Regions from separate parts of the Pseudomonas sp. AC136 genome, predicted to be linked through region 1. Evidence: predicted binding sites of a transcription regulator. Region 1 holds the regulator's gene; each other region holds the start of a gene.
The links. The regulator sigma-54, encoded in region 1, starts transcription at its own class of promoters, with help from an activator protein. The targets are predictions, from matches to a motif close to ANTGGCATNNANNTTGCTNT.
Positions count from the first base shown of each region.

Region 2: a site for sigma-54 is predicted at 992-1,011, ahead of ACZZZU_RS21205 (flagellar basal body rod protein FlgF). Genes of this name have one in related genera too.
Region 3: a site for sigma-54 is predicted at 729-748, ahead of ACZZZU_RS04280 (CmpA/NrtA family ABC transporter substrate-binding protein). Genes of this name have one in related genera too.
Region 4: a site for sigma-54 is predicted at 967-986, ahead of glnA (glutamate--ammonia ligase). Genes of this name have one in related genera too.

Region 1 is NZ_OZ409865.1:2,188,115-2,190,257, forward strand. It holds gene lptB (LPS export ABC transporter ATP-binding protein) at 1-340, shown strand, start outside; gene ACZZZU_RS09920 (RNA polymerase factor sigma-54) at 500-2,011, shown strand; gene hpf (ribosome hibernation-promoting factor, HPF/YfiA family) at 2,137-2,143, shown strand, end outside.
Region 2 is NZ_OZ409865.1:4,735,224-4,737,366, forward strand. It holds gene flgE (flagellar hook protein FlgE) at 1-877, shown strand, start outside; gene ACZZZU_RS21205 (flagellar basal body rod protein FlgF) at 1,073-1,813, shown strand; gene flgG (flagellar basal-body rod protein FlgG) at 1,860-2,143, shown strand, end outside.
Region 3 is NZ_OZ409865.1:982,299-984,441, forward strand. It holds gene ACZZZU_RS04275 (molybdopterin-dependent oxidoreductase) at 1-569, shown strand, start outside; gene ACZZZU_RS04280 (CmpA/NrtA family ABC transporter substrate-binding protein) at 864-2,069, shown strand; gene ACZZZU_RS04285 (ANTAR domain-containing protein) at 2,085-2,143, shown strand, end outside.
Region 4 is NZ_OZ409865.1:3,812,440-3,814,582, reverse strand. It holds gene thiI (tRNA uracil 4-sulfurtransferase ThiI) at 1-751, opposite strand, end outside; gene glnA (glutamate--ammonia ligase) at 1,083-2,143, shown strand, end outside.

The DNA of each region.
Region 1 (2,143 bases):
CATTCGCGACAACCTCGGCATGAGCTTGTCCGGCGGTGAACGCCGCCGTGTGGAAATCGCCCGTGCCCTGGCCACTGCGCCGAAATTCATCCTGCTCGATGAACCCTTCGCAGGCGTAGACCCCATCTCGGTCGGCGATATCAAGCAGATCATTCATCACCTCAAAGCCAAAGGCATTGGCGTGCTGATTACTGACCACAACGTGCGTGAAACCCTGGATATCTGCGAGACCGCGTACATCGTCAACGACGGCCAATTGATTGCCGAAGGCGACGCTGAAACCATCCTCGCCAACCAGTTGGTGAAAGAGGTTTACCTGGGTCACGAATTCCGCCTCTAAGAGCATTCTGTAGCCGCAATCAGATGCGCACTACAGACTTCGATTGAGGACTAGGCAAACGCCTCAGACTTAGGCATATAATTTGCTTCCTGGTGGCGCTTCGGCGCCCTCGTTGTGGAAGCGCGTATGCGCCGGCGAATAAGGTCTTAAGCCCCCTCCATGAAACCATCGCTCGTCCTAAAAATGGGCCAGCAGCTGACGATGACACCGCAGCTGCAACAAGCCATCCGCTTACTCCAACTGTCCACGCTGGATCTTCAACAAGAGATTCAGGAGGCGCTGGAGTCCAATCCCATGCTCGAACGCCAGGAAGAAGGCGAGGACTTCGATAACAGCGATCCGCTGGCCGATGGCGCCGAAAGCGCGCCGCCCGCGCCGAACAACGAAGAGTCCTACCAAGACACCAGCTACCAGGAAACCTCGGCACCTACCGTCGACAACCTGGAAGACGGCGAATGGGGCGAACGCATTCCCAATGAGCTTCCCGTCGACACGGCGTGGGAAGACATCTACCAAACCAGCGCCAGCAGCCTGCCCTCCAACGACGATGACGAGTGGGATTTCACCACCCGCACCTCGGCTGGCGAAAGCTTGCAAAGCCATATGCTCTGGCAGCTCAACCTGGCGCCGATGTCCGACAAGGACCGCCTGATTGCCGTCACCCTGATCGACTGCATCAACGACCAGGGCTACCTGGAAGAAACCCTCGAAGAAGTGCTGGAGGCGTTCGATCCGGAACTGGATATCGAACTGGACGAAGTCGAAGCCGTGCTGCACCGCATCCAGCAATTCGAACCCTCCGGCATTGGCGCCCGCGACCTGCGCGAATGCCTGTTGCTGCAACTGCGTCAGTTGCCAACAAAAACCCCATGGCTGCCCGAAGCGCAGCGCTTGGCCGGCGATTACCTCGACCTGCTCGGCAACCGCGATTACAGCCAATTGATGCGCCGCATGAAGCTCAAGGAAGACGAGCTGCGTCAGGTCATCGAACTGATTCAAAGCCTTAACCCGCGCCCGGGTTCGCAAATTGAACCGAGCGAGCCGGAGTACGTGGTGCCCGACGTGATCGTGCGCAAGCACAACGATCGCTGGCTGGTGGAGCTGAATCAGGAAGCCATGCCCAAGCTGCGGGTCAATCCGCAATACGCCGGCTTCGTTCGCCGCGCCGACTCCAGCGCCGACAACACCTTTATGCGCAATCAGCTGCAAGAGGCGCGTTGGTTTATCAAAAGTCTGCAAAGCCGCAACGAAACACTGATGAAAGTGGCCAGCCAGATCGTCGAGCACCAGCGCGGCTTCCTCGACTACGGCGACGAAGCCATGAAACCGCTGGTTCTGCATGACATCGCCGAAGCAGTGGGCATGCACGAATCAACGATCTCGCGCGTGACGACGCAAAAATTCATGCACACCCCGCGTGGCATTTACGAGCTGAAGTACTTCTTCTCCAGCCACGTCAGCACCTCCGAAGGCGGCGAATGCTCGTCAACGGCGATACGCGCAATCATCAAAAAACTGGTTGCGGCGGAAAATGCGAAAAAGCCGTTGAGTGACAGCAAGATCGCTGGTTTACTGGAGGCACAGGGCATTCAGGTAGCCCGTCGCACAGTCGCCAAATACCGCGAATCCCTCGGGATAGCGCCTTCCAGTGAACGTAAGCGACTGATGTAAACGCCTGACCCGGTTCGCCTGCGAACCTCGCTCTGGCAAGACGGCTACACTGATCCAAGGCCAAAGTGTTCCGGCGACAAGCCCGTTAGCTTGTCTCTTACACACGGCAATAAGGAGAAAGCGGTATGCAAG
Region 2 (2,143 bases), 2.5 Mb from region 1:
GAGCTTCAACCTGAACTCCTCGAGCAAGGCGCCGACCACCACGCCGTTCGACCCCTCGGACCCCACCAGCTACACCTCGTCCACTTCGGTGAACATTTACGACGCCCAGGGCAACGCCCACGTCATGACCCAGTACTTCATCAACAACGCTGACCCAGGCGCGGCGCCACCGGTGGCCAACAACTGGACCATGAACGTACTGATCGACGGTCGCAATCCGCAGACCCCGGCCACCACCACGCCGGCGACGCCTGCCAGCACCGCGCCGCTGAGCGCCACGCTGACCTTCGACGGCGCGGGCCAACTGGCAACCGTGACGCCCACCACGGCAGGCCTGACTTTCGCCGACAACAAACTCAGCATTAACGGCTGGGTACCGGCCCAGTCTGACGGCGGCACGCCGCCGGTGTGGTCGGCCAACGGTGCGGCAGCTTCGCCAACCGTGACCCTGGATATCCGTGGTTCTTCGCAAGTGTCCAGCACCTTTGCGGTGAACAAGGTCACCCAGGACGGTTACACCACCGGCCAGCTGTCGGGGCTGGAAATTGACGACACCGGCCAGGTGTTCGCCCGTTACACCAACGGCCAGTCGAAGATTCAAGGCCAAGTGATTCTGGCCAACTTCGCCAACGTGCAAGGCCTGACCCCAGTCGGCAAAACCCAGTGGGTTCAGTCGGCGGATTCGGGCGAGCCGGTGGTCGGTACGCCGCGTGCCGGCACGTTGGGTTCGTTGACTGCCGGTGCGTTGGAGTCGTCCAACGTCGACATTTCCACCGAACTGGTCGACCTGATCGTGGCGCAGCGTAACTACCAGGCCAACGCCAAGACCATCGAGACCGAAAACGCCGTGACGCAAACCATCATCAACCTGCGTTAACACGGTTGCCGCTGGCGGCAAACCGTCGCCGCACACCTGCAAAGGGCTTCTCTGGAAGCCCTTTGTTATTTTAGAAATTCCTTTTTTATCAACGGTGTAAAGAATTTTTTAGAGATTGGCACGATGCCTGCTTTGTAGCTTGCATAGAGCCGCAGGCCGTCAACGTTTGGCTGGCCCAATCTCGGAGAAATCACCATGGATAAAATGCTGTACGTCGCCATGACAGGGGCAAGCCAGAACACCCTGGCCCAGCGCGCCCATGCCAACAACCTGGCGAACATCTCCACCAACGGTTTCCGCCGCGACTTCGAACAAGCCCGCTCCATGCAGGTGTTCGGCGACAGCTTTCCGTCGCGCGTGTACGCCATGAGCGAACGCCCCGGCACCGACTTCACCCCCGGCACTTTGCAAGACACCGGCAACCCGATGGATGTGGCCGTCAGCGGCCAGGGGTGGGTGGCCGTGCAAGCGCCCGATGGCAGCGAAGCCTACGTGCGCACCGCCAGCCTGAAAATCGACGCCCTTGGCCAACTGCGCACCGGCAGCGGCTTGCCGGTATTGGGCAACGGCGGACCGATTGCCGTGCCACCGGAACAGAAAGTAGAGATCGGCGAAGACGGCACCATCTCCATTCGCGCCCTTGGCGAAGCGCCGAATGTGCTGGCCGAGGTGGACCGCATCAAGCTGGTCAACCCCGACCTCAAGCAAATGGAAAAGGGCGTGGACGGCATGATCCATTTCAAAGGCACCACGCCGCCGCTGGCCGACAACACCGTGAAGCTGACGTCCGGTTTTGTCGAGACCAGCAACGTCAACGCGGTGGAAGAGATGACCTCGATCCTCTCGCTGTCCCGCCAGTTCGAACTGCAAGTGAAGATGATGCGAACGGCCGAAGACGACGCCACGTCCCTGGCGCGTGTTTTGCAACTTAGCTAACCATCAGTACACGGCGCCGTGAAACCGGCGTCCGAGGAGAATCAACATGCTTCCGGCTCTGTGGGTCAGTAAAACCGGTTTGTCCGCCCAGGACATGAACCTGACGACCATTTCCAACAACCTGGCGAACGTGTCCACCACGGGCTTCAAGCGCGACCGCGCGGAATTCCAGGACTTGCTCTACCAGATCCGCCGTCAACCCGGCGCCCAAAGCACCCAGGACAGCCAACTGCCGTCCGGCCTGCAACTGGGTACCGGTGTGCGCATTGTCGGCACGCAGAAAATGTTCACCGCCGGCAGCCTGCAAACCACCGAGCAGCCGCTGGACAT
Region 3 (2,143 bases), 1.2 Mb from region 1:
ACCAGCATCAAGGCCAGGCCCGTGGCGGCGTGTGCTCGACCTTTCTCGCCGACCGCGCCGCCAACACCGGCGTGCGCATCTTCCTGCAACGCTCCACCCACTTCCGCCCGCCGCAAGACCCGGCCACGCCGCTGATCATGATCGGCCCCGGCACCGGCATCGCCCCGTTCCGCGCCTTTTTGCAGGAACGTCAGGCCCAAGGCGGCAACGGAAAAAACTGGCTGTTCTTCGGCGAACAGCGCGCCGTGGGCGACTTCTACTACCACGACGAACTGCGCACCTGGCAACGCAGCGGCTTGCTCACGCGCCTGGACACCGCGTTCTCGCGCGACCAGGCCGAGAAGATCTACGTGCAGCAACGCATGCTCGAAGAAGGCGCCGCCATCTGGCAATGGCTGCAACAAGGCGCCTACGTGTGCGTGTGCGGGGACGCCAGCCGCATGGCCAAGGACGTGGACGCCGCGCTGAAAAAGATTGTGCAGGTGCACGGCAAAATGACCGCTGGGGCGGCTACGTTGTATGTGAGTGGGATGAGCAAGGATCGGCGGTATTTGCGGGATGTGTACTAGCGGCACATATCACCTGTGGGAGCGGCTTTAGCCGCGATGCTGTTGATTTGCAGGCCCGGCCAATCGCGGCTAAAGCCGCTCCCACAGTGTTCACCGTCATCCCCGCGCAGGCGGCGGTCCGGCGATCCGGGATCCAGAATCTCAAGGCTATCCACGATATCCGGCACACCCTTTGCTCTCCCATTCTCAAAGGCCACCATCAGGCCAACCCCAGTCATGACAACGGCGTCGTGCGCAACTGGCCCTCCAGGCCGGACGCTACGGCGCTTTTTTTTGCAATACGGGAACAGCGCCATGAGCAATTCAAGCAATCCCCTCGATGCCCTTCACGCCCTCGCCTGGGTGGCCGGCAGCGATGCGCCGGAAAAGAACGTGCTGAACCTGGGCTTTATGCCGCTCAGCGATTGCGCCTCGGTGGTCGTCGCCGCCACGCAAGGCTTCGCGCAGCCCTATGGATTAACGCTCAACCTCAAGCGCCAAAGCTCGTGGGCCGGCCTCAGCGACAAGCTGCTGTGCGGCGAACTCGACGCGGCGCACAGCCTGTACGGCATGGTCTACGCCCTGCAATTGGGCATCAGCGGTGCGCCGGCTACCGACATGGCGGTGCTCATGGGCCTGAACCAGAACGGCCAGAGCATCAACCTCTCGCAACCGCTGAAAGAAGCCGGCGTGACCACTGCCAGTGCACTGAATGCGCGCGCGCACCAAAGCGGCTCAAAACTGACCTTCGCGCAAACCTTCCCCACCGGCACCCACGCCATGTGGTTGTACTACTGGCTGGCGAGCCAGGGCATTCATCCGCTGCAAGATGTAAACAGCGTGGTGGTACCGCCGCCGCAAATGCTCGCGCACTTGCAAGCCGGGCGTATCGATGGGTTCTGCGTGGGCGAACCCTGGGGCGCGCACGCCATTGCCCAGGAACAAGGTTTTACCGTGACCACCAGCCAGGCGATCTGGCCGGACCACCCGGAAAAAGTGCTGGCCAGCACCCGCGCGTTTGTCGAGCAATACCCCAACACCGCGCGCGCGTTGGTAATGGCCGTGCTGGAGGCCAGCCGCTTTATCGAAGAAAGCCCGGAAAACCGCCGCAGCACCGCGCAATTGCTCAGCGCCAGCGAGTTTCTCGACGCGCCGGTCACGAGCATCGAACCGCGCCTGCTCGGCCGTTACAGCGACGGCCTGGGCGCCAGCTGGCACGACGACCACGCCCTGCGCTTCCACGCCAACGGTGCGGCGAACTTCCCGTACCTGTCGGACGGCATGTGGTTTATGACCCAGTTCCGCCGCTGGGGCCTGCTGCGCGAAGACCCGGACTACTTAGCCGTGGCGCAACAGGTGCAGCAGCTTGAACTCTACAGCCGAGCGGCCGGCAGTCTGGAAATCACCGTACCGGCCTCGCCCATGCGCAGCAGTCAGTTGCTCGACGGCGGCGTGTGGGACGGCAGCGACCCCGCCGCCTACGCCCGCAGCTTTGCCCTGCATGCCCTTAGCGCTCAGTAAGCGGAGCCGCCAGCCATGTTGCGAATTCTGCTGATCAACGACACATCCAAGAAAGTCGGGCGGTTGCGTGCTGC
Region 4 (2,143 bases), 1.6 Mb from region 1:
CGAGCACTTCTTCAAACGGCACGCTGATAAACAACACGCGGTGCGAACTGGCGTATTGGCTCCACAGATAGTGGGCCACTTCCATCACGCCCAGCTCGTGGGCACGGCCGCCAAGGTTGAAGAAACAGAAGTGGCTGATCATGCCGCGACGAATCATTTGATACGCGGCCACGGTGGAGTCGAAGCCGCCGGACATCAGCACCAGCGTCTGCTCGATGGCGCCAAGCGGGTAGCCGCCCAGGCCTTCGTGCTGGCTGTGGATGATATAGAGAAGCTGATTGCGGATTTCCATACGCACCAACAGCTCGGGATCTTTCAGCGAGATACCGGCAGCGCCGCACTGACGACGCAATTGGCTGCCGACATAACGCTCGACGTCCATCGAACTGAAGCTGTGCTTGCCGGCGCGCTTGCAGCGCACGGCGAATACTTTGCCGGCTAGCTGATCGCCGAAGTGGGCTTTGCATTTTTCGACCATGTCGTCGAAATCGCCCAGCGGGTATTCGTTCACTTCCAGGAACTGACCGATGCCGGAGATGCGCCCGAGGCGCTGTTTCAGCTCGGCCAGAACTCTGGGCTCGGTGAGACTGGTCTCGACGTCAATGTTGTCCCACACGCCGTCCACCACCAGATTCGGATCCAGGTCACGCATCACCGCACGAATATTCTTCGTGAGCTGGCGGATGAAGCGCGTACGCACCGGCCGGCTTTTTATGGTGATCTCGGGGAAGACTTTGACGATAAGTTTCATGAAAACAGCGCGCGCGAGCCTGGCCTAAATTAAGGGGCGCGGATTATAGCGGAAATTGCTCAAGGTTTAACCAGGCAATGCGTAGAAAGATCCGGCGCGCACCAAAATGCATCACTGCATTTACTGAGAGAATCATTTTGGTGCGTTGCGCCTCGTTCTTTTCACGCGCAGCCCCCGCAGCGCCTGACTTTCGAGCAACAAACCCACTTCGGGGCACTGGCATGCAATTTGCTCCCTTGTGAGGCAGGTTGCCCTGGCGGACTATGCCGCCCGGCTTCACCGTTTTATTTGGGGCTAAAAAATCACAACGCCCCACCATCTGGAGGACACCATGTCGAAGGCGCTTCAACTAATCAAAGATCACGACGTGAAGTGGGTTGACCTGCGCTTCACCGATACCAAAGGCAAGCAGCACCACGTGACCATGCCGGCCCGTGACGCCCTTGACGACGAATTCTTCGAAGTCGGCAAAATGTTCGACGGTTCCTCGATCCATGGCTGGAAAGGCATCGAAGCCTCCGACATGATCCTGCTGCCAGTAGACAGCACTGCCGTTCTCGACCCGTTCACCGAAGAGCCGACCCTGATTCTGGTCTGCAACATCATCGAACCGTCGACCATGCAAGGCTACGACCGTGACCCGCGCTCCATCGCTGCTCGCGCTGAGGAATACCTCAAGTCGACCGGCATTGGCGACACCGTATTCGTAGGCCCGGAGCCTGAGTTCTTCGTATTCGACGAAGTTAAATTCAAGTCCGACATTTCCGGCTCGATGTTCAAAATCATCTCTGAACAAGCGTCCTGGAACACCGACAGCGATTTCGAAACCGGCAACAAAGGCCACCGCCCAGGCGTCAAAGGCGGCTACTTCCCGGTTCCTCCAGTCGACCACGACCACGAAATCCGTACTGCCATGTGTAATGCCATGGAAGAAATGGGCCTGGTCATCGAAGTTCACCACCACGAAGTGGCGACTGCCGGCCAGAACGAAATCGGCGTGAAGTTCAACACCCTGGTTGCCAAGGCTGACGAAGTTCAAACCCTGAAGTACTGCGTACACAACGTGGCCGATGCCTACGGCAAAACCGCGACCTTCATGCCTAAGCCTCTGTACGGCGACAACGGCTCGGGTATGCACGTACACATGTCCATCTCCAAAGATGGCAAGAACACCTTCTCCGGCGAAGGCTATGCCGGCCTGTCCGACACCGCTCTGTACTTCATCGGCGGCATCATCAAGCACGGTAAGGCTCTGAACGGCTTCACCAACCCGTCGACCAACTCGTACAAGCGTCTGGTCCCAGGTTTCGAAGCTCCGGTAATGCTGGCCTACTCGGCTCGCAACCGTTCCGCCTCCATCCGTATTCCTTACGTGTCGAGCCCGAAAGCCCG